DNA from 2 places in the Heyndrickxia sp. FSL K6-6286 genome. Region 1 is predicted to be linked to the other one. Evidence: a T-box and tRNA genes for the amino acid it is inferred to sense, from the RefSeq annotation. Region 1 holds a T-box; the other holds one or more tRNA genes.
What was found. The T-box of region 1 lies ahead of trpS (tryptophan--tRNA ligase). A T-box ahead of a tRNA ligase gene usually reads a tRNA of that ligase, here a tRNA-Trp.
Positions count from the first base shown of each region.

Region 2: it has a tRNA-Trp gene. The T-box ahead of trpS (tryptophan--tRNA ligase) is inferred to sense a tRNA for this amino acid. The anticodon was not compared.

Region 1 covers NZ_CP152029.1:4,177,269-4,188,306, reverse strand. The annotation lists gene MHI39_RS21135 (SDR family oxidoreductase) at 68-802, shown strand; gene MHI39_RS21130 (DUF3889 domain-containing protein) at 990-1,334, opposite strand; T-box leader at 1,903-2,160, shown strand; gene trpS (tryptophan--tRNA ligase) at 2,214-3,221, shown strand; gene MHI39_RS21120 (PhzF family phenazine biosynthesis isomerase) at 3,968-4,867, shown strand; gene MHI39_RS21115 (GNAT family N-acetyltransferase) at 5,240-5,566, shown strand; gene MHI39_RS21110 (cysteine peptidase family C39 domain-containing protein) at 5,942-6,556, shown strand; gene MHI39_RS21105 (GNAT family protein) at 7,257-7,817, shown strand; gene MHI39_RS21100 (hypothetical protein) at 7,865-8,125, shown strand; gene MHI39_RS21095 (iron chaperone) at 8,407-8,769, shown strand; gene MHI39_RS21090 (FAD-dependent oxidoreductase) at 8,966-9,547, shown strand; gene MHI39_RS21085 (serine hydrolase domain-containing protein) at 9,901-10,968, shown strand.
Region 2 covers NZ_CP152029.1:4,595,141-4,606,178, reverse strand. The annotation lists rRNA gene MHI39_RS23305 (23S ribosomal RNA) at 1-1,205, shown strand, start outside; rRNA gene rrf (5S ribosomal RNA) at 1,280-1,396, shown strand; tRNA gene MHI39_RS23295 (tRNA-Glu) at 1,456-1,530, shown strand; tRNA gene MHI39_RS23290 (tRNA-Val) at 1,550-1,625, shown strand; tRNA gene MHI39_RS23285 (tRNA-Lys) at 1,777-1,849, shown strand; tRNA gene MHI39_RS23280 (tRNA-Gly) at 1,874-1,948, shown strand; tRNA gene MHI39_RS23275 (tRNA-Leu) at 1,959-2,044, shown strand; tRNA gene MHI39_RS23270 (tRNA-Arg) at 2,129-2,205, shown strand; tRNA gene MHI39_RS23265 (tRNA-Pro) at 2,210-2,286, shown strand; tRNA gene MHI39_RS23260 (tRNA-Ala) at 2,297-2,372, shown strand; tRNA gene MHI39_RS23255 (tRNA-Met) at 2,391-2,467, shown strand; tRNA gene MHI39_RS23250 (tRNA-Ile) at 2,472-2,548, shown strand; tRNA gene MHI39_RS23245 (tRNA-Ser) at 2,558-2,650, shown strand; tRNA gene MHI39_RS23240 (tRNA-Met) at 2,819-2,892, shown strand; tRNA gene MHI39_RS23235 (tRNA-Asp) at 2,922-2,998, shown strand; tRNA gene MHI39_RS23230 (tRNA-Tyr) at 3,022-3,106, shown strand; tRNA gene MHI39_RS23225 (tRNA-Trp) at 3,117-3,190, shown strand; tRNA gene MHI39_RS23220 (tRNA-His) at 3,193-3,268, shown strand; tRNA gene MHI39_RS23215 (tRNA-Gly) at 3,288-3,361, shown strand; tRNA gene MHI39_RS23210 (tRNA-Ile) at 3,373-3,449, shown strand; tRNA gene MHI39_RS23205 (tRNA-Asn) at 3,468-3,542, shown strand; gene MHI39_RS23200 (TetR/AcrR family transcriptional regulator) at 3,700-4,302, shown strand; gene MHI39_RS23195 (MFS transporter) at 4,415-5,632, shown strand; gene MHI39_RS23190 (aminoglycoside phosphotransferase family protein) at 5,762-6,655, shown strand; gene MHI39_RS23185 (GNAT family N-acetyltransferase) at 6,656-7,243, shown strand; gene MHI39_RS23180 (copper amine oxidase N-terminal domain-containing protein) at 7,451-9,367, shown strand; gene MHI39_RS23175 (3-ketoacyl-ACP reductase) at 9,607-10,329, shown strand; gene MHI39_RS23170 (gamma-type small acid-soluble spore protein) at 10,647-10,853, shown strand.

The DNA of each region.
Region 1 (11,038 bases):
ATTAAAGAAGGTAATGCTTAACGTCTATAATATCGTTTGTTTATAAATTGTGTGAGGAGTTTTGTAAATGCTTAAAAATAGCAAAATTATAGTAACTGGTGCGGCTTCTGGAATCGGAAAAGAAATTGTTAAGCAATGTTTAAATGAAGGTGCTGTAGTAATAGCATGTGATATTAATGAAGAATCTTTAAATGATATAAAACGATCAATAGATGTCCGAAATGTTTTGCATACATATCAGTTAGATGTAAGTAGGTACGAAGAGGTTTCTAGATTCTTCCAATATATAGAAACAGAACATCCAGAAATAAATGGGTTGGTTAATAACGCTGGAATTTATTTAGCCAAAAATATAGTGGACTATCAAATTGATGAAATTGATAAAGTCCTAGATATAAATGTAAAGGGATTCGTTTATTTTTCGCAAATGTTCGGCAAGAAATTGCTTCAAACTGAGCGGCAGGGGGTGATAGTAAATATGTCTTCAGTCTCAGGTATTGAAGGTAGCTCAGATGCGATATATGGGTTATCAAAAGCTGCCATACTGGGTTTAACTAAGAGCTGTGCAATGAACTTCTCACCGTACATCCGAGTGAATGCGGTTGCTCCTACGATGGTTAATACTCCAATGATGGGCGTCATTCCTGATTGGAGGAAGGAGGAATATATAAGTCACGAACTCATTCATACTCCTGTAATGCCTGAAGATGTTGCTGATACTGTCGTCTTCTTATTATCAGATAAGTCCAAGCATTATACAGGTGCAACATTTGATATTAATAATGGTTGTTATCTAAGATAAATCTAGTTTTTAACAACTCTGTTGTTGATTTTGAGAAAATTAAGCAACTATTTTAAACACCGTTCGAATTGCCAAACGATGATCTGCATTTATTGCAAAGAAATTAAATCATTTTACTATCATCACATATGAGGCCCCTTTTCTAGAACCAAACTAAAGGGGCAGGTTCACTCAACAAGCATTAGCTTTAACCTCTTGTTGTTTCTCTGAATTTAACATCAATTATTTGTTCCGTTTTACTATCAAATAAAATATCGACAAATACACCAAATTCTTTGTTGTTTTGCTTTAACCATAATTTGAATTTTTCTAAAGAGGTATCCCCTTTCTTGTCACTCCCAATATGAAGATAATCAATAATCTTTGCTTGAGGATACTTTTCTTTTGTCTTTTGTATAGCAATTTGGCCCCATTTAGCATAAGAGGGGATAGGTTTCTGTTGTGCATACGTTGTATTGATAAAATTGTTTAGAAAGAAATTATGAGAGCTAAAAATTACAGTTATGAATAAACAAATTAGCAGCTTTTTCAATAAACATCCTCCTTTGATCTTTTTTATCTTGGCTTTAATAAAAACAATTATGCGGAAAGAATGATCACTCCCAAACCTAAGATGGTTAGAGTTGAATAACAAGAGTAAATCAACTTTTTGGCTAGATGAATAATTTTCATTTTCTTGTATTCCACAATCGGGGAAGATTAGTTCAATAGGATTTACTTGAAAATTACAAATGTTACAATTTAGGATGTGTATCTCAATTGGATCGATTTTGTTTAGGAATGATAACATGGCTAAATTATCAAAGGCATACTTTTGCCTAATTGCAGTGTTCTTACAGGAATTATAGTTGTGAGTATGCTTCGTAACGGAGAAATAAATTGGGTAGTAACTGGTACTACATTTATCCTTTCTGTTTTAGTGTTTTTTGCTATATTGCTTACTCGTTTGGAACCCAAAAGAAAAGGCACTAAAAAAACACGGCGTTAGTTAAACAAGAATAAGCCCCTTTGAATTGAGATGGGACTTTTTTAGCTCTTTTTTCTAATTTGACTATTGAATAAATATGTTTATATAATATATACATTAAGATAATAAATACTAATGTCCTATGATGAGGAATAGTAATTAAATATAGCTTCAATACAGAGAGTTAGGGTAGTTGAGAACCTAGCAAGAAGAAATTTAATGAATGGACCTCGAAGGAACAAGGTGAAATCTTTAAAGAGAGTATCTAAGTGGTGGGCTGCACCTTATAGCAGATAGAGTATGTTAGTACTTGATGATGAGTGGTGTAATTTTGTCTATTAATTAATTACACAATTTAGGTGGCAACACGGAAATGATCTCCGTCCTATTAATTTAGGGCGGAGTTTTTTATTTTTTTAAAATAAATATGAAGGAGAGAGAACATTGAAAAAAGAAATTTTGTTAACAGGAGATCGACCTACAGGTAAACTTCATATTGGGCATTATATAGGTTCCTTGAAAAATCGAGTTAAATTACAAGACCAATACAATAGTTTTATAATGATTGCAGATCAACAAGCATTAACTGATAATGCAAGAAACCCTGAAAAAATTAGAAACAGCCTTACTGAAGTAGCGTTAGATTACTTATCAGTAGGTATCGATCCCTCTAAAGTAAATATCTTTATTCAGTCACAAATTCCAGAACTTAATGAATTAACGATGCATTACCTTAATATTGTTACAGTTTCTAGACTTAAAAGAAATCCTACAGTTAAAAATGAAATTAAGGAAAAGAATTTTGAAGAAAGTTTACCTGCTGGATTCCTTATTTACCCAGTTAGTCAAACAGCAGATATTACAGCTTTTAAAGCGACCGTCGTCCCAGCTGGGGAAGATCAAATACCTATGATTGAACAAGCCAGAGAAATTGTTAGGAGCTTTAATTCTATATACAAAAAAGAAGTACTACTCGAACCCAATGTATTACTTCCGGAAAAAGGTTTAGGGAGATTACCTGGTATTGATGGTAAAGCAAAAATGAGTAAATCATTAGGTAATGCAATATACCTTTCGGACTCCCCAGACATTATTAAAAATAAGGTTATGTCAATGTATACAGATCCAAATCATATAAGGATTGAAGATCCAGGAAATGTGGAAAATAATACTGTCTTTTCATACTTAGATGCATTTTGTTTAGATAAATTACATTTAGAAGAAATGAAAGAACATTATAGAAGGGGAGGTTTAGGAGACGTAAAAGTGAAAAAATATTTGAATGATATACTTCAAGCAGAATTAGAACCAATTAGAAATAAAAGAAACTATTATGAACAACATTTAGATTTTGTATTTGAAGTATTGAAGAGAGGCAGTCAAAATGCACGTTTAGTAGCAGCAGAAACACTTTCAGAGGTGAGAGAAGCGATTGGAATTAATTATTTTTAAATAATGGATAAATTTTTTTTGATGGTTTGTGAATACAAAATTAACATATAGTGAATGAATACACTTAATTTGCTACTGAATATAGTGAGAGAAGGGTTTTTTATCAATCTATATTTTCAAGCTCAACATCAACATTCATCCTGGTAACTGAAACTAAATATCTGTTGAAGATAAAAAAACTACATATTTATTGTTAAATACAATAAATATGTTTCATCGCACATAATATGTTACTACATACAAAAAAAGTCTCCTCAAAAGCACTATAATACCAGTGTTTTTGGGGAGCTTTTGATTGTTAAACAGTAAAGTCATGAAAAACTAAACCTTACATCTTATAACAGTCGATGTATCTGAATACTGTTAATCCAACAGAAACAACAATTAATGAAGAAGCCACCATAGCAAATTACCCATAACTTTCCACCCCCCTGAAAAAAGTTTGATGTAACGAATTAAATAATTCTATAAATTCCTCTACAATCCTCCTGTCTATTTTGAATTTTTAGAAAATAATTATAGTTTGATAAAAAAGATTGATCATATAAAACAAAGTTCGGTTATTTAAAAAAATATTGATAATTTATAATCAAGTTTGATTAATATCCGGTTTTTACAGGACTTTTTTCTTTAACTATAGTGGCAATTGAATTTAATAAAGAAAATGATTGTTTATGATGAAATTTCCTTAAATGGTAAAATGAGGATGAAATATTGTTTATATAATTATGGAGGGGGATCTGCTCGTGAAATCGATTAAGGTTTATCATTATGATGCTTTTAGTATAGAGCCCAATAAAGGGAATCCAGCAGGGGTTATTTTAAATGGAGATGACTTAACGGACGAGGAAATGCAGGAAGTTGCTCTAAAAGTAGGGTTTAATGAAACTGCTTTTCCAGTTAAATCTAATATTGCTGACCTTAGGATACGGTATTTTACACCAGGTCACGAAATGAACCTATGTGGACACGCAACAATCGCAACTGTATATGCTTTAAAAACGAGAGGATTATTAGGGGATAAAACAAATTTTACAATCGAAACAAAAGCAGGAGTTTTACCAATAAAGATTGATTCAACTACTGATAATGATACATATATAACTATGAAACAAGCTTCACCACAGTTTAAAGATTTTAAAGGTTCTAAGGAAGACTTAGCTAACTCAATAGGAATAAACAAAGTGGATATTGAAGAGGCATTACCGATTTTATATGGAAGTACAGGTACTTGGACACTTTTAATTCCAATAAAAACACTTGATGCATTTAAGAAAATGAAACCAAATAACAAGTTATTTCCTTCTATATTAAAAGAAATGCCAAAAGCATCAATTCATCCGTTTTGTTTAGAAACCTATGATTCGGATGCCGATATGCACGCCCGACACTTTTCTTCACCTTTCTCAGGTACTATTGAGGATGCAGTTACGGGAACTGCTTCTGGGGTAATGGGTGCATATTTTGCAAAATATATAAAAAGAGATTTTGAAGAATCACTAAACCTTGTTGTAGAGCAGGGGCAGGAAATTGGTAAAAATGGTCGGGTAATGGTACGAGTTTCTAATAATGAAGATAATTATGTCATAGAGATAACTGGAAATGCAGTCTTTGTTAAAGAGTTCGATGTTTTAATAGAAAAATAGTAGTTTGTGAAGTAACTTACTTAGATTATCGGGGGCTTTGGTAAAAGGAGAGAAGGCTGCGGCGATCACCTTTTCTTATTGTGCTATAAGGGCAGCCTAGGTTAACAAGAAAACATTCTGGAATTACTGTGCATTCTATTCGTACAAAATATATTGGCTTGGTTTCAAATTTTCTAAAAGGCTATTTTTGTATGCTCTCTACCTGGAGGATAAATAATTGGTTAATCTTATTTTGGTGTCTAAGGAAAATAAACATATTTTGGAGAATATGTATCAGTTTTATAATTATGATTTTAGCGAATTTACACAGGAAGATATAAATAGGCAAGGATTATATGATGTGGATTTAGAGTATTTCTGGCAAGACCCACGATGGAATCCTTTCTTTATAAATCACGATGGGAAAATTATAGGTTTTCTAGTTGTTTTTTTGAAAACGATGATGTTGACCCTGACCCGACACATGTAATTTATGACTTTATGATTCTTAAGAATTATAGAAGGAATGGACTAGGAAAAGAGGCAGCTTTAGCTTGTAAGAATTACGGATTTGAACAATTAAAATTAAATAGGATGGTCTCATTGCCCGATGTAAACAATATTCCTTCAACTAAAGTGGCTGAACGGATTGGTATGCAGGTGATGAAAACTATAAATAAATGGGGAAAAGAAGTATATGTTTATTCTGTCGCTATTTAAAATCAATATCTTAAAAGAAGTAAGTGAAAAATTACACTATAAACTATAGGTGCTTTCTGAAGAAGAATTAAACAACTTTATTATTCATTTTGAATGTAAACACCCTTATATAAATAGATATTTTATGATCACTTAGCAGATTGTCATTTAAAATAAAGTTCGAAAATGATAAAAAAGGTTGATAATCTGTAATAAAATTTGATTAAAAGTCCTGTATCATATACAGGACTTTTTTGGCGATTAGACCACTTAATGGATAAAATACAATAAATAAATTGGATATTTATGCTAAAATTGAGTGGGATTGTAATGAAATGTTCTTAAACAAAAATAGTCAACTAGAGATATGGAGGCAAAGCAAGGGGGAGAAGTAGTATGTTTATCGTTAGAACAGCTATTTTGTGGATGATTATATCAATTATCATTAATGCATATTTAATGACATTACCCATACCTATTTTTCGAAAAAGAGATTATCCAACTAACTATCTAATTAAACGAAATAATAGAATAGATTTACAAAACAATAGGGAATGTGCAGCATTTTCAACGGCATATGTGTTGCGTCATTTTGGAATGGAGGCCGATGGTGATGAGTTATATACTAATTTCCCTAGTAAAATGAAGTCGGGCAATGTATATCCAAAGGGAATTCGTACGGTGTTAAGAGAAAAGGGATTTAAAACAATCTATTATAAAGGAAATATTAATTCATTAAAGTACGAGGTTAGTAAAGGAATTCCTGTAATTGTTTTTATTAAAGTACATAAAGATCGTAATAATTTGCATTTTGTTCCTGTCGTAGGATATGACACTGAGTATATTTACCTTTCGGAATCATTAAGTCAACTGGTGAATTGTAATGATGATAATAAGAGCTATAATCGAAAAGTTCCCATTAATGAATTTAGGAAATTATGGAATGTGAAAAATGTTAATATGCTTTTTTATAGCAATACATATATTACCGTAGACGTCATACAGAGCTAATATTAATGATGAAGAGTTTTATCTGGATACAAGGTGAAAAAATATCGAAAATTATTGGAATCTTATTAGTTTTCAATAATCTGGAACCGATAAGATCACATTATTGAACAAACGATGCAGTTTAGTTTATAATCATTTACTTAAAAATTACAAAATGTTACAATTGCGGGAATATATTTGAATTGGATCAATTTTGTTTAGGAGTGATAACGTGGCCAGAAAATTCAAAAGCATATTTTTGCCTAATCGCGGGTGTTCTTGCAGGAATTATAGTTGTGAGTATGCTTCGTAACGGAGAAATAAATTGGGTAGTAACTGGTACTGCATTTTCCCTTTCTATATTAGCGTTTTTGGTTATATTGCTTACTCGTTTGGAAATCCAAAAGAAAAGGCATTGAATAAAAGGGTGCAGTAGCTAAAGAGAACATTTTAATTTTTAAGTGACAAAAACTTCTATAAATCAGAAAAATGGCGTGTAAAAGCTGTTCAGTTCGCACGCCATTTCCATTGTCAATTATATGATATGCCCCTCAAAACGGCATCTTTAAACAAGGAGATCATTGAAATGATTGCCTTTTTCTATTCAAAAGTTCTGATTTTATTTTTTGAATATTACGTCATACTAATTTAGATAGAGGATAGATAGAAACTATTAAGCTAGCGGGTAGGATAATTTAATAAATGCTTAGGAGTTGTCAAAATGATTGAACATAAAAAATTTCCGAATTTAGAAACAGATAGGTTGTTATTGCGAAATATAACTAATGAGGATGTTGATTTTATTTATAGGCTTTTTAGTGATGAAAGAGTATGTGAATTTTTATATGATGAAGAAATATATATAAGTAGAAAGGATGCAATAGAGTTTGTTGAGTGGAATCATGATCCAGAAGAAAAGGGACACAATCGTTGGGTATTAGTTAAAAAAGGTGCTAACAAAGAACAAATTGGAACTTGTGGATATGATAATTGGGACAGAATGAACAATATTGCGGAAATAGGCTATGATTTATGGCACGAATTTTGGGGACAAGGATATATGAAAGAAGCATTAATTAGTGCAATTGAAAGTGGATTTAATCATATGAAATTGAATAGAATTAATGCTTATGTTGCTTTAGATAATGTCAACTCTATGAAGTTATTAGAAAAACTTGGATTTGTAAATGAAGGAGTATATAGAGATAAGCATTTATTTAGGGGGAAATATTATGACCATTATTCCTTTTCCTTGTTAAAAAGAGATTGGAACCAACAATAAGGTATATTAAATACCGAACTAACGAACTCAATTAGGGGGGGATGATTATGAAATATGAGAAGGAAGTTCTTTACTTTTATATGATTTTGGTTACAATCGGAACCGTACTTATTGCTTTAACAACACTGAGATATATGTCTAATGTAAATGATTCTAGTGGATACTTAATACTTTTTGGATTAATATTTACGATTAGCTATATCAATTACTTAGAAAAAAAAGCAGGAATAAGTAAAAAAGTCATTTGGATTAGAAATAGTGTGTATACGGTTTTAGTTATTTCTTTAACATATTTCTTATATTTTTAATAGATTCTTATTTAACTAAAGGAGTGTTAATCGAAGAAGGATTAATGCTTTTTTTGTTGAATCTTATAATTGAGCTTTATTAGCAGGGTGACTGAAGCATCATTTTTAAATCAAAAAATTACGGGAGGAGGAATTTAAAATTTTAAAACCTGGTCAAAATAGGCGGTGTGAGATTGTAGTTTGGACAGAAAATACCGATTTTTGGATTACGCCTAAGTCCTATAAATATTAGAGATAATTGTCTCGCGCAATGTAACTATTCCAATTTTAGGAGGAAAAAAATGAATGAGTTTTTAGCAGGGATTGATGATCCTTTTCAAAGAGAAAAAACGGAAGAAGTGTTTAATTGGATAAAACATAAGTATCCACATTTAAAGACTGAAATTAAATGGAATCAGCCGATGTTTACTGATCATGGTACATTCATAATCGGCTTTAGTGTGTCTAAAAAGCATTTAGCCGTTGCCCCTGAAAGTGTAACAATAACCCATGTAGAGGATGATATTGTGAAAGCTGGATACGACTACACCAAGGAGTTGATTCGAATTCCATGGAATAAACCAGTTGAATACTCACTACTAGAGAAAATGATTGAGTTTAATATTTGGGACAAGGCAAATTGTACGACTTTTTGGAGGAAATAAAAGTACAAATATATTTTGAAGCTGTTGTTGCTTTTATGCGAATAGGAAGGGGTTGGCCTAATGAGCATCTTAAAAGATACGTTGTCGATTTTCAAAAAGAGAGAATTATCATTTTTAGAGTGCCATAAAGAATCAGAAAACGTTTATACTTTTTTATTTGAAAAAGATGTTGATTTATCCTGGAAAGCTGGGCAACATGGCTTGTTTAATATTATTCATAGGAAAATTAAAAATCCTACACGACCATTTACTTTTTGCAGCTGCACCATCTGAAAATATTGTAAGAATCACAATAAAAATTGATGAAAATCCAAGTGAGTTTAAAGATGCGATGTTAGAGCTGAAACAGGGAATGAAAATTAGCATGAGTGGGCCAGTAGGGGGCTTTTATTTAAAAGAAAATATTCCATCACTCTTAATTGCCGGTGGTATTGGTATTACACCATTTAGATCATTATTTAAGCAACTAGAAGAGGAAGGGGATAGCATCAGGAAACCAATTCACCTACTCTATATGGATAGCAAAAAGTCATTTTTGTTTAACGAGGAACTTGATGCAATTGCAAACCACCCTTCAATTAGTGTAACTTATCTTGATTCTAGGGATGGCTTATATCAAGAAATAGAAAAGTTCACATCTTTATATGATAACAATAACAATAGCAAATACTTTATTGCAGGACCAACTTCAATGGTAAATTCAATTGCTTCCTATTTGCAAAATAATGGTGTCCTAAAAAGGAATATTAAAAAGGATGTTTTTTACGGTTATAAATAATAATTGAATACTAGAATAGGGATAATCAAGTTATCAAATGAAAGTGGGATTTGTATGAAGAATGGCCTCTTGAAAAAATGATATGCCCAGAGCTGGCCAGCTAAAAAGGACAAAACATTATTCGGAGGTCATACAAAGAATTATAACCAAAATCATAAAATAGCTCAAATGACTTCTAAAACCTTGATAATTGGAAATTGATATTGCCAAACATCATCATGTAGCTAGTGCATAAGATTATCAAGGAATAGAACTTGGTTCTACTTGTTAAAGTTGATTCGGATATTGTGAATTTTTTACATAAGTAACGGGAGGAAGGAATAGAATTAGTATCAAATAATGGGGGGATGTCCGTGCAAACAAAACAAACTGAAAAAGTCATCAGTTCTATTGAAAAATCATTCATAAAACAAGTACAAAAAGACAAAAACTTAAAAAGTGCATTTTTACTTGTACATTCAGAAAAGAAAGGTATCTATTTAAATATCGCAGAAGGGGAAATGAATGTAAATCAGCCAGCATACATGGCAAGCGTAGGAAAAATATTTACTTCCGTTTTGATAAGTATGCTATATGAAAACGGTCAATTATCATTCGAAGACCGTATTACAAAATATTTAGATCAAGAATTAGTCAAACAACTTCATGTATATAAAGGCAAGGATTATACGAATGAGATTAAAATTAAACATCTACTCAATCAAACATCAGGTTTATATGATAATTTCCGTCCATTACTAGAAAAACTTCTGAATGATCCAAATTTTACTATGAGCCCACAAGAGACAATTATTTGGGCAAAAATACATCAAACACCTCATTTTCCTCCAGGTAAAGGTTTTAACTATACCGATACAAACTATCATCTATTAGGATTAATCATAGAAAAAATAACAGGGATACCCTTTCATGTCGCTATGAATCAATATATTTATCAGCCCCTCGGTATGATGAATTCATCTGTACTACACTATTCTCATCCATTAGATGAAGATACCCAATATTTAGCAGACTTTTATATTAATAATAACAACTTAACTAATCACAAAGGATATGCAGGACTCGATTATGCCGGCGGTGGAGTAGTATCTACTGGAGAAGATATGTTGAAGTTCATGAAGGCTTTAACAACCTATCAATTAGTGAAAAAGGAAACGCTTGAGAAAATGATGAATGATAAAGCAAAGTATGGTGTAGGAATTGAATATGGTTATGGAATTATGCAGTTTAAAACAGTTCCACTACTCATGCCGAAACTATTTAATGTCTGGGGACATGCAGGTGCAACAGGAGCCTATTTATTTTATCACCCTAAGATGGATGCTTATTTTATTGGTACTTTTAATGACTTTTCTTATGAAAGAAAAGGTGTCAAATTTATGTTAATGAAAGTAATAAACCAATTGAGAAAGATTAAATGAAAGAAATGCGATTTCATATTCAATCAAAGAGCGCCTTTAGTTGAAGAAAAATTAAACAACTTTAAGGAGC
Region 2 (11,038 bases), 420 kb from region 1:
ACCCCGTAACTTCGGGAGAAGGGGTGCTCTGTTAGGGTGCAAGCCCGAGAGAGCCGCAGTGAATAGGCCCAGGCGACTGTTTAGCAAAAACACAGGTCTCTGCGAAGCCGTAAGGCGAAGTATAGGGGCTGACGCCTGCCCGGTGCTGGAAGGTTAAGAGGAGAGGTTAGTCGCAAGACGAAGCTTTGAATTGAAGCCCCAGTAAACGGCGGCCGTAACTATAACGGTCCTAAGGTAGCGAAATTCCTTGTCAGGTAAGTTCTGACCCGCACGAAAGGCGCAACGATCTGGGCACTGTCTCAACGAGAGACTCGGTGAAATTATAGTACCTGTGAAGATGCAGGTTACCCGCGACAGGACGGAAAGACCCCGTGGAGCTTTACTGCAGCTTGATATTGAATTTTGGTACAGCTTGTACAGGATAGGTAGGAGCCTTTGAAACCGGAGCGCCAGCTTCGGTGGAGGCATCGGTGGGATACTACCCTGGCTGTATTGAAATTCTAACCCGCACCCCTGAATCGGGGTGGGAGACAGTGTCAGGCAGGCAGTTTGACTGGGGCGGTCGCCTCCTAAAAGGTAACGGAGGCGCCCAAAGGTTCCCTCAGAATGGTTGGAAATCATTCGCAGAGTGTAAAGGCACAAGGGAGCTTGACTGCGAGACCTACAAGTCGAGCAGGGACGAAAGTCGGGCTTAGTGATCCGGTGGTTCCGCATGGAAGGGCCATCGCTCAACGGATAAAAGCTACCCCGGGGATAACAGGCTTATCTCCCCCAAGAGTCCACATCGACGGGGAGGTTTGGCACCTCGATGTCGGCTCATCGCATCCTGGGGCTGTAGTCGGTCCCAAGGGTTGGGCTGTTCGCCCATTAAAGCGGTACGCGAGCTGGGTTCAGAACGTCGTGAGACAGTTCGGTCCCTATCCGTCGTGGGCGTAGGAAATTTGAGAGGAGCTGTCCTTAGTACGAGAGGACCGGGATGGACGCACCGCTGGTGTACCAGTTGTCTTGCCAAAGGCATCGCTGGGTAGCTATGTGCGGAAGGGATAAGTGCTGAAAGCATCTAAGCATGAAGCCCCCCTCAAGATGAGATTTCCCTTAGTTTATCTAAATAAGATCCCTGAAAGATGATCAGGTTGATAGGTTCGAGGTGGAAGTGTGGCGACACATGGAGCTGACGAATACTAATAGATCGAAGACTTAACCAAATAGATTTGAGGTTATGAACCGTTACTTCTTGATATATCTAGTTTTGAGGGAATAAACCCTTAACAAAATATAGTCTGGTAACTATGGCAAGAAGGTCACACCCGTTCCCATCCCGAACACGGAAGTTAAGCTTCTTAGCGCCGATGGTAGTTGGGGGCTCTCCCCCTGCAAGAGTAGGACGTTGCCAGGCGATGCCCCTAAATTGGGGCTATTATTTTTCTAAACTATATTAGCAAATTCTGCAAATGTGGCCCGTTGGTCAAGCGGTTAAGACACCGCCCTTTCACGGCGGTAACACGGGTTCGAATCCCGTACGGGTCACCATTAAATAAATTTTTATATTGGAGGATTAGCTCAGCTGGGAGAGCACCTGCCTTACAAGCAGGGGGTCGGCGGTTCGATCCCGTCATCCTCCACCATTAATTATTTTGATAGTGGTGCAATATTTTTTGTGTAATAAAATAGTTGGATTTTTTTGACGTTTGAAAAGTCGGAATAAATAATTTACAATATAAATGTACGAGCCTTTATATTTAAAATTATAGACTACACGATCAATCATTTTATTATGAGCCATTAGCTCAGTTGGTAGAGCATCTGACTTTTAATCAGAGGGTCGAAGGTTCGAGTCCTTCATGGCTCATCAAAGTTTGCTTTGATTCAATTTGCGGAAGTAGTTCAGTGGTAGAACACCACCTTGCCAAGGTGGGGGTCGCGGGTTCGAATCCCGTCTTCCGCTCCAAACAACCCTTGCCGGGGTGGCGGAACTGGCAGACGCACAGGACTTAAAATCCTGCGGTAGGTGACTACCGTACCGGTTCGATTCCGGTCCTCGGCACTAGAAATTTTTACGAAGTAAAAGATTTAAGGATTTTTGCGCAGCAAAAGATCCTTCCATAAAATATCTTACGATATAAATCATGCGCCCGTAGCTCAATTGGATAGAGCGTTTGACTACGGATCAAAAGGTTAGGGGTTCGACTCCTCTCGGGCGCGCCATGAACGGGAAGTAGCTCAGCTTGGTAGAGCACATGGTTTGGGACCATGGGGTCGCAGGTTCGAATCCTGTCTTCCCGACCATTATATAATTGGGGCCTTAGCTCAGCTGGGAGAGCGCCTGCTTTGCACGCAGGAGGTCAGCGGTTCGATCCCGCTAGGCTCCACCAATATCTAAAATATACTATGGCGGCGTAGCTCAGCTGGCTAGAGCGTACGGTTCATACCCGTGAGGTCGTGGGTTCGATCCCCTCCGCCGCTACCATAGAGGACCTTTAGCTCAGCTGGTTAGAGCAGACGGCTCATAACCGTCCGGTCGTAGGTTCGAGTCCTACAAGGTCCACCATATATAATTGGAGGAATACCCAAGTCTGGCTGAAGGGATCGGTCTTGAAAACCGACAGGCGGGTTACACCGCGCGGGGGTTCGAATCCCTCTTCCTCCGCCATAAATATTCCTTTGAAAACTTTTTATATTATCATCGCGGGGTGGAGCAACGAGCGTTACTTCATCGAACAACTGCGAGTTGTACCGATTGAGCTGCTACTAGAACAGGCATACTGAAATCGGGACAGTTGATAGTAAGATTGGATTAAAAAACTTTTTATAATATCGTCGCGGGGTGGAGCAGTCTGGTAGCTCGTCGGGCTCATAACCCGAAGGTCGCAGGTTCAAATCCTGCCTCCGCAATCATTTTCAAGTAAACTTGAAAGAAATTTGGTCCGGTAGTTCAGTTGGTTAGAATGCCTGCCTGTCACGCAGGAGGTCGCGGGTTCGAGTCCCGTCCGGACCGCCATTAATTTATGCAAAGATTAATATGGAGGGGTAGCGAAGTGGCTAAACGCGGCGGACTGTAAATCCGCTCCCTCAGGGTTCGGCGGTTCGAATCCGTCCCCCTCCACCATATATAATATAGGGGCATAGTTTAAAGGTAGAACTAAGGTCTCCAAAACCTTCAGTGTGGGTTCGATTCCTACTGCCCCTGCCATGGCGGATGTGGCGAAGTGGTTAACGCATCGGATTGTGGTTCCGACATTCGTGGGTTCGATTCCCATCATCCGCCCCATACTTAATGAATGAATATTGCGGGTGTAGTTTAGTGGTAAAACTACAGCCTTCCAAGCTGTTGTCGTGAGTTCGATTCTCATCACCCGCTCCAAAATACATAAAGGGCCTATAGCTCAGCTGGTTAGAGCGCACGCCTGATAAGCGTGAGGTCGATGGTTCGAGTCCATTTAGGCCCACCATTTTTTATATTTATATATTCCGCAGTAGCTCAGTGGTAGAGCTATCGGCTGTTAACCGATCGGTCGTAGGTTCGAATCCTACCTGCGGAGCCATTTTTATAAAAGATTTCAAGAGCGCATTAGCTCTTTTTTTGTATATTGAATAGTAACATGGTCAAAATAGCCTAGCTTGAAAAGGTTATTTATTTTTGTTAATATACAGAATGAACGTTCAGTATTAATGTTAATATTGGCATTGGAGTTGAAATAGTTGAATAAAAAGAAAATCCAAAGTGAACAAACCAAAAAGCGTGTAGCAGATGCTGCAAGGAATCTTTTTGCTAATAAAGGATATAAAGCCACTTCAATTGAAGATATTGTTGAAGCTACCGGGAGTAGTAAAGGGAATATATATTACCACTTTAAAAGTAAGGAAGGATTATTTTTATATTTATTAGATGAATGGGATAAAGAGTGGGAACAGAAATGGGTAGAAAAAGAATCATTATATAAAACAACGAAGGAAAAACTTTTTGGGATGGCCGAACAAATGGTTCTTGATGATTTGAATCACCCACTTACAAAAGCAGCTGATGAGTTTTTTAATAATGAAGAAAAGACTGGTGAGATTGAAGAACGAATTGCAGAGATGGTAATGGGACATTTGAAATTTAATCAAAAATTAATTCAGCAAGGGATAGATAGTGGTGAATTTAGAAAAGAAGACGTAGAAAGTCTCGCTATTATTCTAGAAAGCTTATTAATTGGTCTAAGCCAGATGTCAAGAAAGTCAACAGTTGAGGAGGCATTAACTTTATATAAATTAGCATTTAATGTATTTTTATTTGGAATATCAACAAGCTCTAATAGATAAAATAAGTGAGGGATTACACCTGGAAGGATCTTGCATAGACCAGGTAAGGGTAATCCTGTAATTTAATATAGAATGAACGTTCAGTATTTCTAAGTTCATGAGGAGGTTATTTATGTCATTATTGTTCAGAAATAGGGGAGCTATATTGCTTCTTATGCTAAATATATTTTTAATTTTTACGGGAATTGGTCTTGTTATACCTATAATGCCAACTTATATGATCGAGCTACATATTAATGGGAGCATCGTAGGATTGCTTGTTGCAGCTTTTTCTCTCACCCAGCTTATCTTCTCTCCATTTGGTGGGAAACTATCAGATTCAATAGGCAGAAAAAAGATTATTATTGCTGGAATGATCATTTTTGCTGTTTCTGAATGGATATTTGGAGTAGCTAATTCATCATTTCTTCTATTCGCTTCTAGAATGCTAGGAGGAATCGGTGCCGCATTAATTATGCCGTCTGTTATGGCATACGCAGCGGATGTAACATCTACTAAAGAGAGAGCGAAAGGTATGGGCTTTATTAATGCTGCTATAACTACTGGATTTATTATTGGACCAGGAATTGGTGGCTATATAGCTGAATTTGGGATTCGCGTACCATTCTTTGCTGCAGCAGTTGCGGGTGTGGTTGCGGCGATTATTACTTTACTCGTATTACCAGAATCTAATATTAAAAAAGAATCTGAATTAGCACAGTCTATTCAAACAAATAAACAAAGTTTAATCAGTCAATTGCTTCACTCCTATAAGGAGCCATATTTTTTAAGTTTAATTATCGTGTTTGTTATGTCGTTCGGTTTAGCTAACTACGAAACGGTTTTTGGATTGTTTGTTGATCAAAAGTTTGGGTTTTCACCGAAAGATATTGCGTTTATTATAACATTCGGATCTATCTCAGGTGCAGTAGTACAAATGACTATATTCGGATGGATGCTAAATCGCTTTGGAGAGAGGAAAGTTATTTCATCTTGTTTAATTATAGCTAGTCTATTTGTATTATCAACCTTATTTGTGCATAAGTATTGGCTAATTGTTGTAGTTACTTTCATTGTGTTCCTGTCAATTGATATTTTACGACCTGCCATTGGAACACAGATGTCGAAAATGGCTCAGGATCAACAAGGATATGTAGCTGGATTAAACTCCGCTTACACAAGTCTAGGGAATATTATGGGTCCAATAGTGGCTGGTTTCCTATTTGATATGAATGTTAATTATCCATATGTTTCAGCTTTTATCTTTCTTTTTGCCTGTTTTGTTTTGTCCATCCGGGCCGCAAGAAAGGTTGATAGCATCAATACCCAAGTTAAACTAAGGAAAAGTTAACATAGATATTTTTTTAAAAGATTCAGTTGTATTACTGAGTCTTTTTTATTTTATTCACAGGATATTTTCGTAATTATATCGAATATGGGTGACTATGTAGTATGTAGGAACTAAGGAAGGAGAAATGAGATGGGAAATCTACTCCAGCTGATTGATTGGAAAGAAAAAAATAATAGGGAAATGGATAAACTTTTATCCGGTAAGGAAACTTTATACGTTCAATCGATGAATTCTGGATATGAAGCAGAAGTAGCCAAAATTATTCATCAAGGCAATCAATTTGTACTTAAAGTATGGAATAGGGAATCTAAACCAAATGTTCAACTTCAATATCATTTATTGCATGTGCTTACTCAAAGAGAGGTTCCTGTTTCAAAGCCATTAGCATGGGGAGTGGATAGAAAAGGAAATAAAGTATTATTAACAACATATGATGGACTGTCTTTTCAAACATTTAGTAGCAAAAACATCACTGAAATGGCACGGATTCTATCAAAAATACATTGGATTTCTCCATATCAAATTAAAAATGTTAATCTACCAAAGTATCAATTTATCGATTATTTTTTTTCCGGGATTGAGGAATACCTGGATCTTAGTCAATTATTAATCCAGTTGGTTAAAAAAGCGCAAATAACACAGAGTGAGTTCATTCATGGAGATTATCATTTTGAAAATATCGTAGAAGAAACGGGAAGATTTACAGTTATAGATTGGACAAATGCTCAATTAGGGGATAAAAGATATGATTTTGCATGGAGTGTATTTCTATTAAAAATTTATGCGATATCAGAAAAACATGCTTCATTATTTCGTTCAGCTTATATATCGGAAAATTCTATTAGTCAGGATGAAGAAGAGTTATTTGAAGCAATAGCTTGTATAAGATGGTTATTATTATATAGAAAAAATAGAATCCCTATCCGCAATAATACTTTAGACAAGGTTCAAAGAATAATAAAATATAACCCTTATCTTAATAAAACTTTTTTTTATACATATATAGAAAGGAACGAGGGATAAATGAATATAGAAAAAATTTTTAATGAATTTCCTATTTTGATAGCAGATGAAATTTCATTGTTAAAAATTGAAGAGGATCATCTTGATGACGTGTTTGCTATATATAACAATGAGCAGGTTTTTGAATTTTGTGGAATTATCCCAAAACATAATAAAGCAACCGTAAAAAAAATGATTAGTCATTTTGAGCGCGATTTTAATAATAAGAAAAGAATAAAGTGGGGAATTGTTACACGTTCTGAATATAAATTAGTTGGAATTGTAGAAGCATTTGATTTTAATCAAAAAATCAATATGGTGACAATCGGCTACTATTTAGCAGAAGACTATTGGGGGAAAGGGATTGCATCAGCAGCTGTAAGTAAAGTAGTGGAGTTTCTATTCAATGAGGTAGATGTGAATAGAATTCAAGCGGATGTGATGCCGTTAAATGATGCATCAAAAAAGGTATTGTTAAAAAACGGTTTTCTAAAAGAGGGATTACTAAGGGAAGCAACGATTTGGTCAGGTAAAGGCATTATAGATATTGAGATTTATAGTATCTTAAAAAGGAATTATCATAAAGAGAGTATAGGGAAATCAATATAAACGGTTTAAATTAATCCATCTCTTTCATTATACTAAATAGTTCCTATTAAAGTGTCAAAATACTCTATCATTCGCTATTTTATATGAAAATTTTGTAGATTAAATGTGAAATTTTAGATAAAATAGTATTATTTTAACATTTTTTATCATTTACATGTTATGATAGGTTAGTATGATTACGGATTAATAGGAATAAGGAGAGGAATAATGATTAAGAGAATTAAAGCATTGTGCGTCCTTGTAATTGTCGTATTAGTTGCACTTTTTTCAAACTTTAATGTCTCAGCAGCAACACTTGTTGGGAAAGATCTATATACAATGAAGAATGTTTCAATTGAGATTAATGGAAAAAAGGCTTCTATCAAATCGTCTATTTTGAATAAAAAAGGTCATCTTTTATTACCAATGAGAGAATTATATGAAGCACTTGGTGCACAAGTGTCATGGGATCCAAAGAAAAAAACAGCAAGTTCTATTAGAAATGGAAAACGTGTGGATCTAACGATTAATTCTAAGACAGCCAAGGTGGATGGAGTAAGCGTTTCAATGGAAGTCGCTCCTCTACTTTATAAGAATCGAACATACTTCCCTCTAAGATTCGCCAGTGAAAATTTCGATGGGATCGTTGTTTGGAATGAAGGAAAACAAAAGGTTGAAATTACATTAGATCAATCAAACGGAAGTAATCCTCCTCCTACTCCAAATGTACCGGAGGGAGAAAAGTATACATTATATATTAATAATCAGAAGATAATAATGGACGATCCAGTTATCATTAAAGAGGGTAGGACATATATTCCTGCTAAATATTTTTATAATTATGTTGAGGATTCATCAGGTTTATGGGTATCTGATCGAGTGTTTGAAATGTTATTAGCTGGACTTAGCTTCCAATTTACAGATGGAAGCAACAATATATTAGTCAATCAAGAACCTGTTTCTATAGATGAGAAACCATTTATCAAATCAGGAGAAATGTATGTCCCAGCACCTTTCCTTGTTAAAGCTTTAGGGGGGAATTTACGTAATCTTGTTGACAGAAAAGAAATCTATATTACGTTTAATGATTATATGTTTTATAGTGAGTTTTTGGAAAAACAAGAAGGTTCAACTCCTAAACCTCAATATATACCAAATGCTCAATTAGAAGGATCACGAAATTTATTAGTTAGTGACAATCCGGAGAAAATTAATGCATATATGTTATACGGAACTACAGCAACACTTTCAATGCAAGAGGTTCAATCAACTACAGCAACAAATGAGCACCGAGTATTTGGGTGGCATTTAAATGAACTAGGTACAAAAGCTAAAATAGCCATTACTATTCAAAATATCTCGGATACAAATAGTATTAAGATTACGGATTCTAAAGGGTTAGCGAAAACTTCGGATAATAGTTGGATTACATATAATGTAGGTTTACCAATTGCAGATTCCGTACTAAATGGAAAATTAAAAAACTCTGAAAGTACTGGTATTGTTATTAATCCAGGCGAGACGAAAGTGATTGAAGCATATGACTTGGCTCCGGAGTTTCTAGTCGGCTTCTTACAGGATATTGATATTAGTTCTGTAAATGGCGGAAATAGTAAGTATATTATACGAACCGTTTTAGCTCAAAATGATGAAGATTTAACAAAGGTTCATTCTGATCCAATTTCAACAGATAGATTTGCTCATCCTAGAGGTGCCTGGCCACAGTCTACACTAAAAACGGAAATACCAGCCTATACAGTTGGTATACCAGAGGTGGGGTATAATCTTTCAAATGGTCAAACAGATCATTTGTTAACGGCTGAAAATTCACTATCTACTCTCAATGGGTCAGTTGGAAATCCAGGTCATTTTGGAATGACTTATAAGGTAAGTATTCCAATTGTAAATCCAACTGGTAGTCCAGCAAAAGTAAAAATCGTTTTAGCAGGTAGGGGTGGTCTTTACAGTGGAGCTGTGAAGATGAATGGAAAAGTTCATTTAATCCCAACACTTAAACCTAGTCAGGAATATGTAGAGCTTCCTGAGTATACGGTAAGTGGTTCATCAGATACCATCAATTTAGAAATTATGCATGCTGGTGGCGCTAACTTACCAGTTGCTGTTTATGTAGAATCAGTTGAATAAAAGCAAGGGGTCTGATCCCACTTAAAATACTCTACCTAGAGCGATTTCGTAATAGATAGTGTATGTTATGGGGTCTGACCCCTTTTTAGATATCCTTAATTTTTAATTTCTGATCTACAAACTACATTGAATAATGACAACTGAACATAATAAACATCTGAAACGCCTTACTTGATTATGCTTCTTTAAAGGAATAAAATATGTAAGTCCATGAAAGATAAAGAAAGGAGTGCTTCATTTTGGCACAGTCATTAAAAGGAAAAGTAGCAATTGTAACAGGTGCTGGAAAAGGGATTGGCAAAGCCATCGCCATTGCTCTAGCGAAAGAAGGAGTTAATGTTGGATTACTTGCACGTACGGAGGGAACTCTTAAAGAGGTTTCCAATGAAATAGAAAATTTAGGGGTAAAAGCAGCTTATGCAACTGTAGATGTTTCTTCCTTAGCTGAAGTAGAAAAAGCAATCGAAAAGGTAACAAATGAGCTTGGAAAAGCAGATATTTTAATAAATAATGCAGGTATAGGTAAATTTGCATCAGTTTTAGATATGGATCCTGAAGAATGGAAGAAAACCATCGATGTTAATTTGATGGGAACGTATAATGTCACTCGAGTGGTACTTCCTCAACTAATTGAAAAAAATGCTGGGGATATTATCAATATTTCATCTACTAATGGTTTAAACGGTGCAGCGACTTCAAGTGCTTATAGTGCTTCTAAATTCGGAGTTATTGGCTTTACAGAATCATTAGCTCAAGAAGTTCGCCGCAACAATATTCGAGTGACAGCATTAACGCCAAGTACAGTTGTAACAGAACTGGCTGTACAAAGTAATTTAATCACAAAAAATGAGGAAAAATACATTCAGCCAGAGGATATTGCAGAATTTATTGTTTCTCAATTGAAATTAAATCCTAGAGTCTATGTGAAAACAGCTAGTCTTTTAGGAACAAATCCATTCTAATTTGTAATGGTTAAAATCAAAAGGGGTAGGTGCTATTATTGCACCTACCTCTTTTACGTTCCAAATTATTATTGTTATAAGCTGTTTTCGTATAGTTTGTTGCTCTTGTAAAATCCAAACTGTAGGCTTTTACATCCAGCCGTTCTTATGGCGATTGCCGCTCTTTTCTTTAGTAAAATGAGATGTGTAGCAATCTCCAGCCGATAAAAATTTTTCTTAAATAAACAGCAACAATGTTTGAAAAAGAGCTTTGTTAAACAATGGAGAGCATGAAAAATCCTGTACAAGGTGAAAATAGGAAAAAAGGAGGCTAGCTTATGAAAGAGATAGATAAAAACCATATGGATAGATTTACCGTTGCAGGAACAAATATTGATGAAGTAAAAAGGCAAAATGAACGATCAGGAATGTCGTATAATCAGGTAAAAGAGTTGCTTGCTAAAACGACAGGTGGCAAGGGAACCTGGATCTATAGTGATACAAATATTGAAGAGGTAAAAAAGAAAAACCAAAACCAACAGTAGATGGAATCTGAATAGAATGAAATCATCATGTTAATATATGAAATATTGTGTTTTCATAACGTTAGATGATTAAATCCTAAGTGGTAAAAAAACATTTAGGATTTTTGTTTTTTTAAGCGGAGAAGTAGAAACTTTTCTCTTTCTAATTCGTAAGATTAATAAATAACTATTAGAAGGAGGTATTT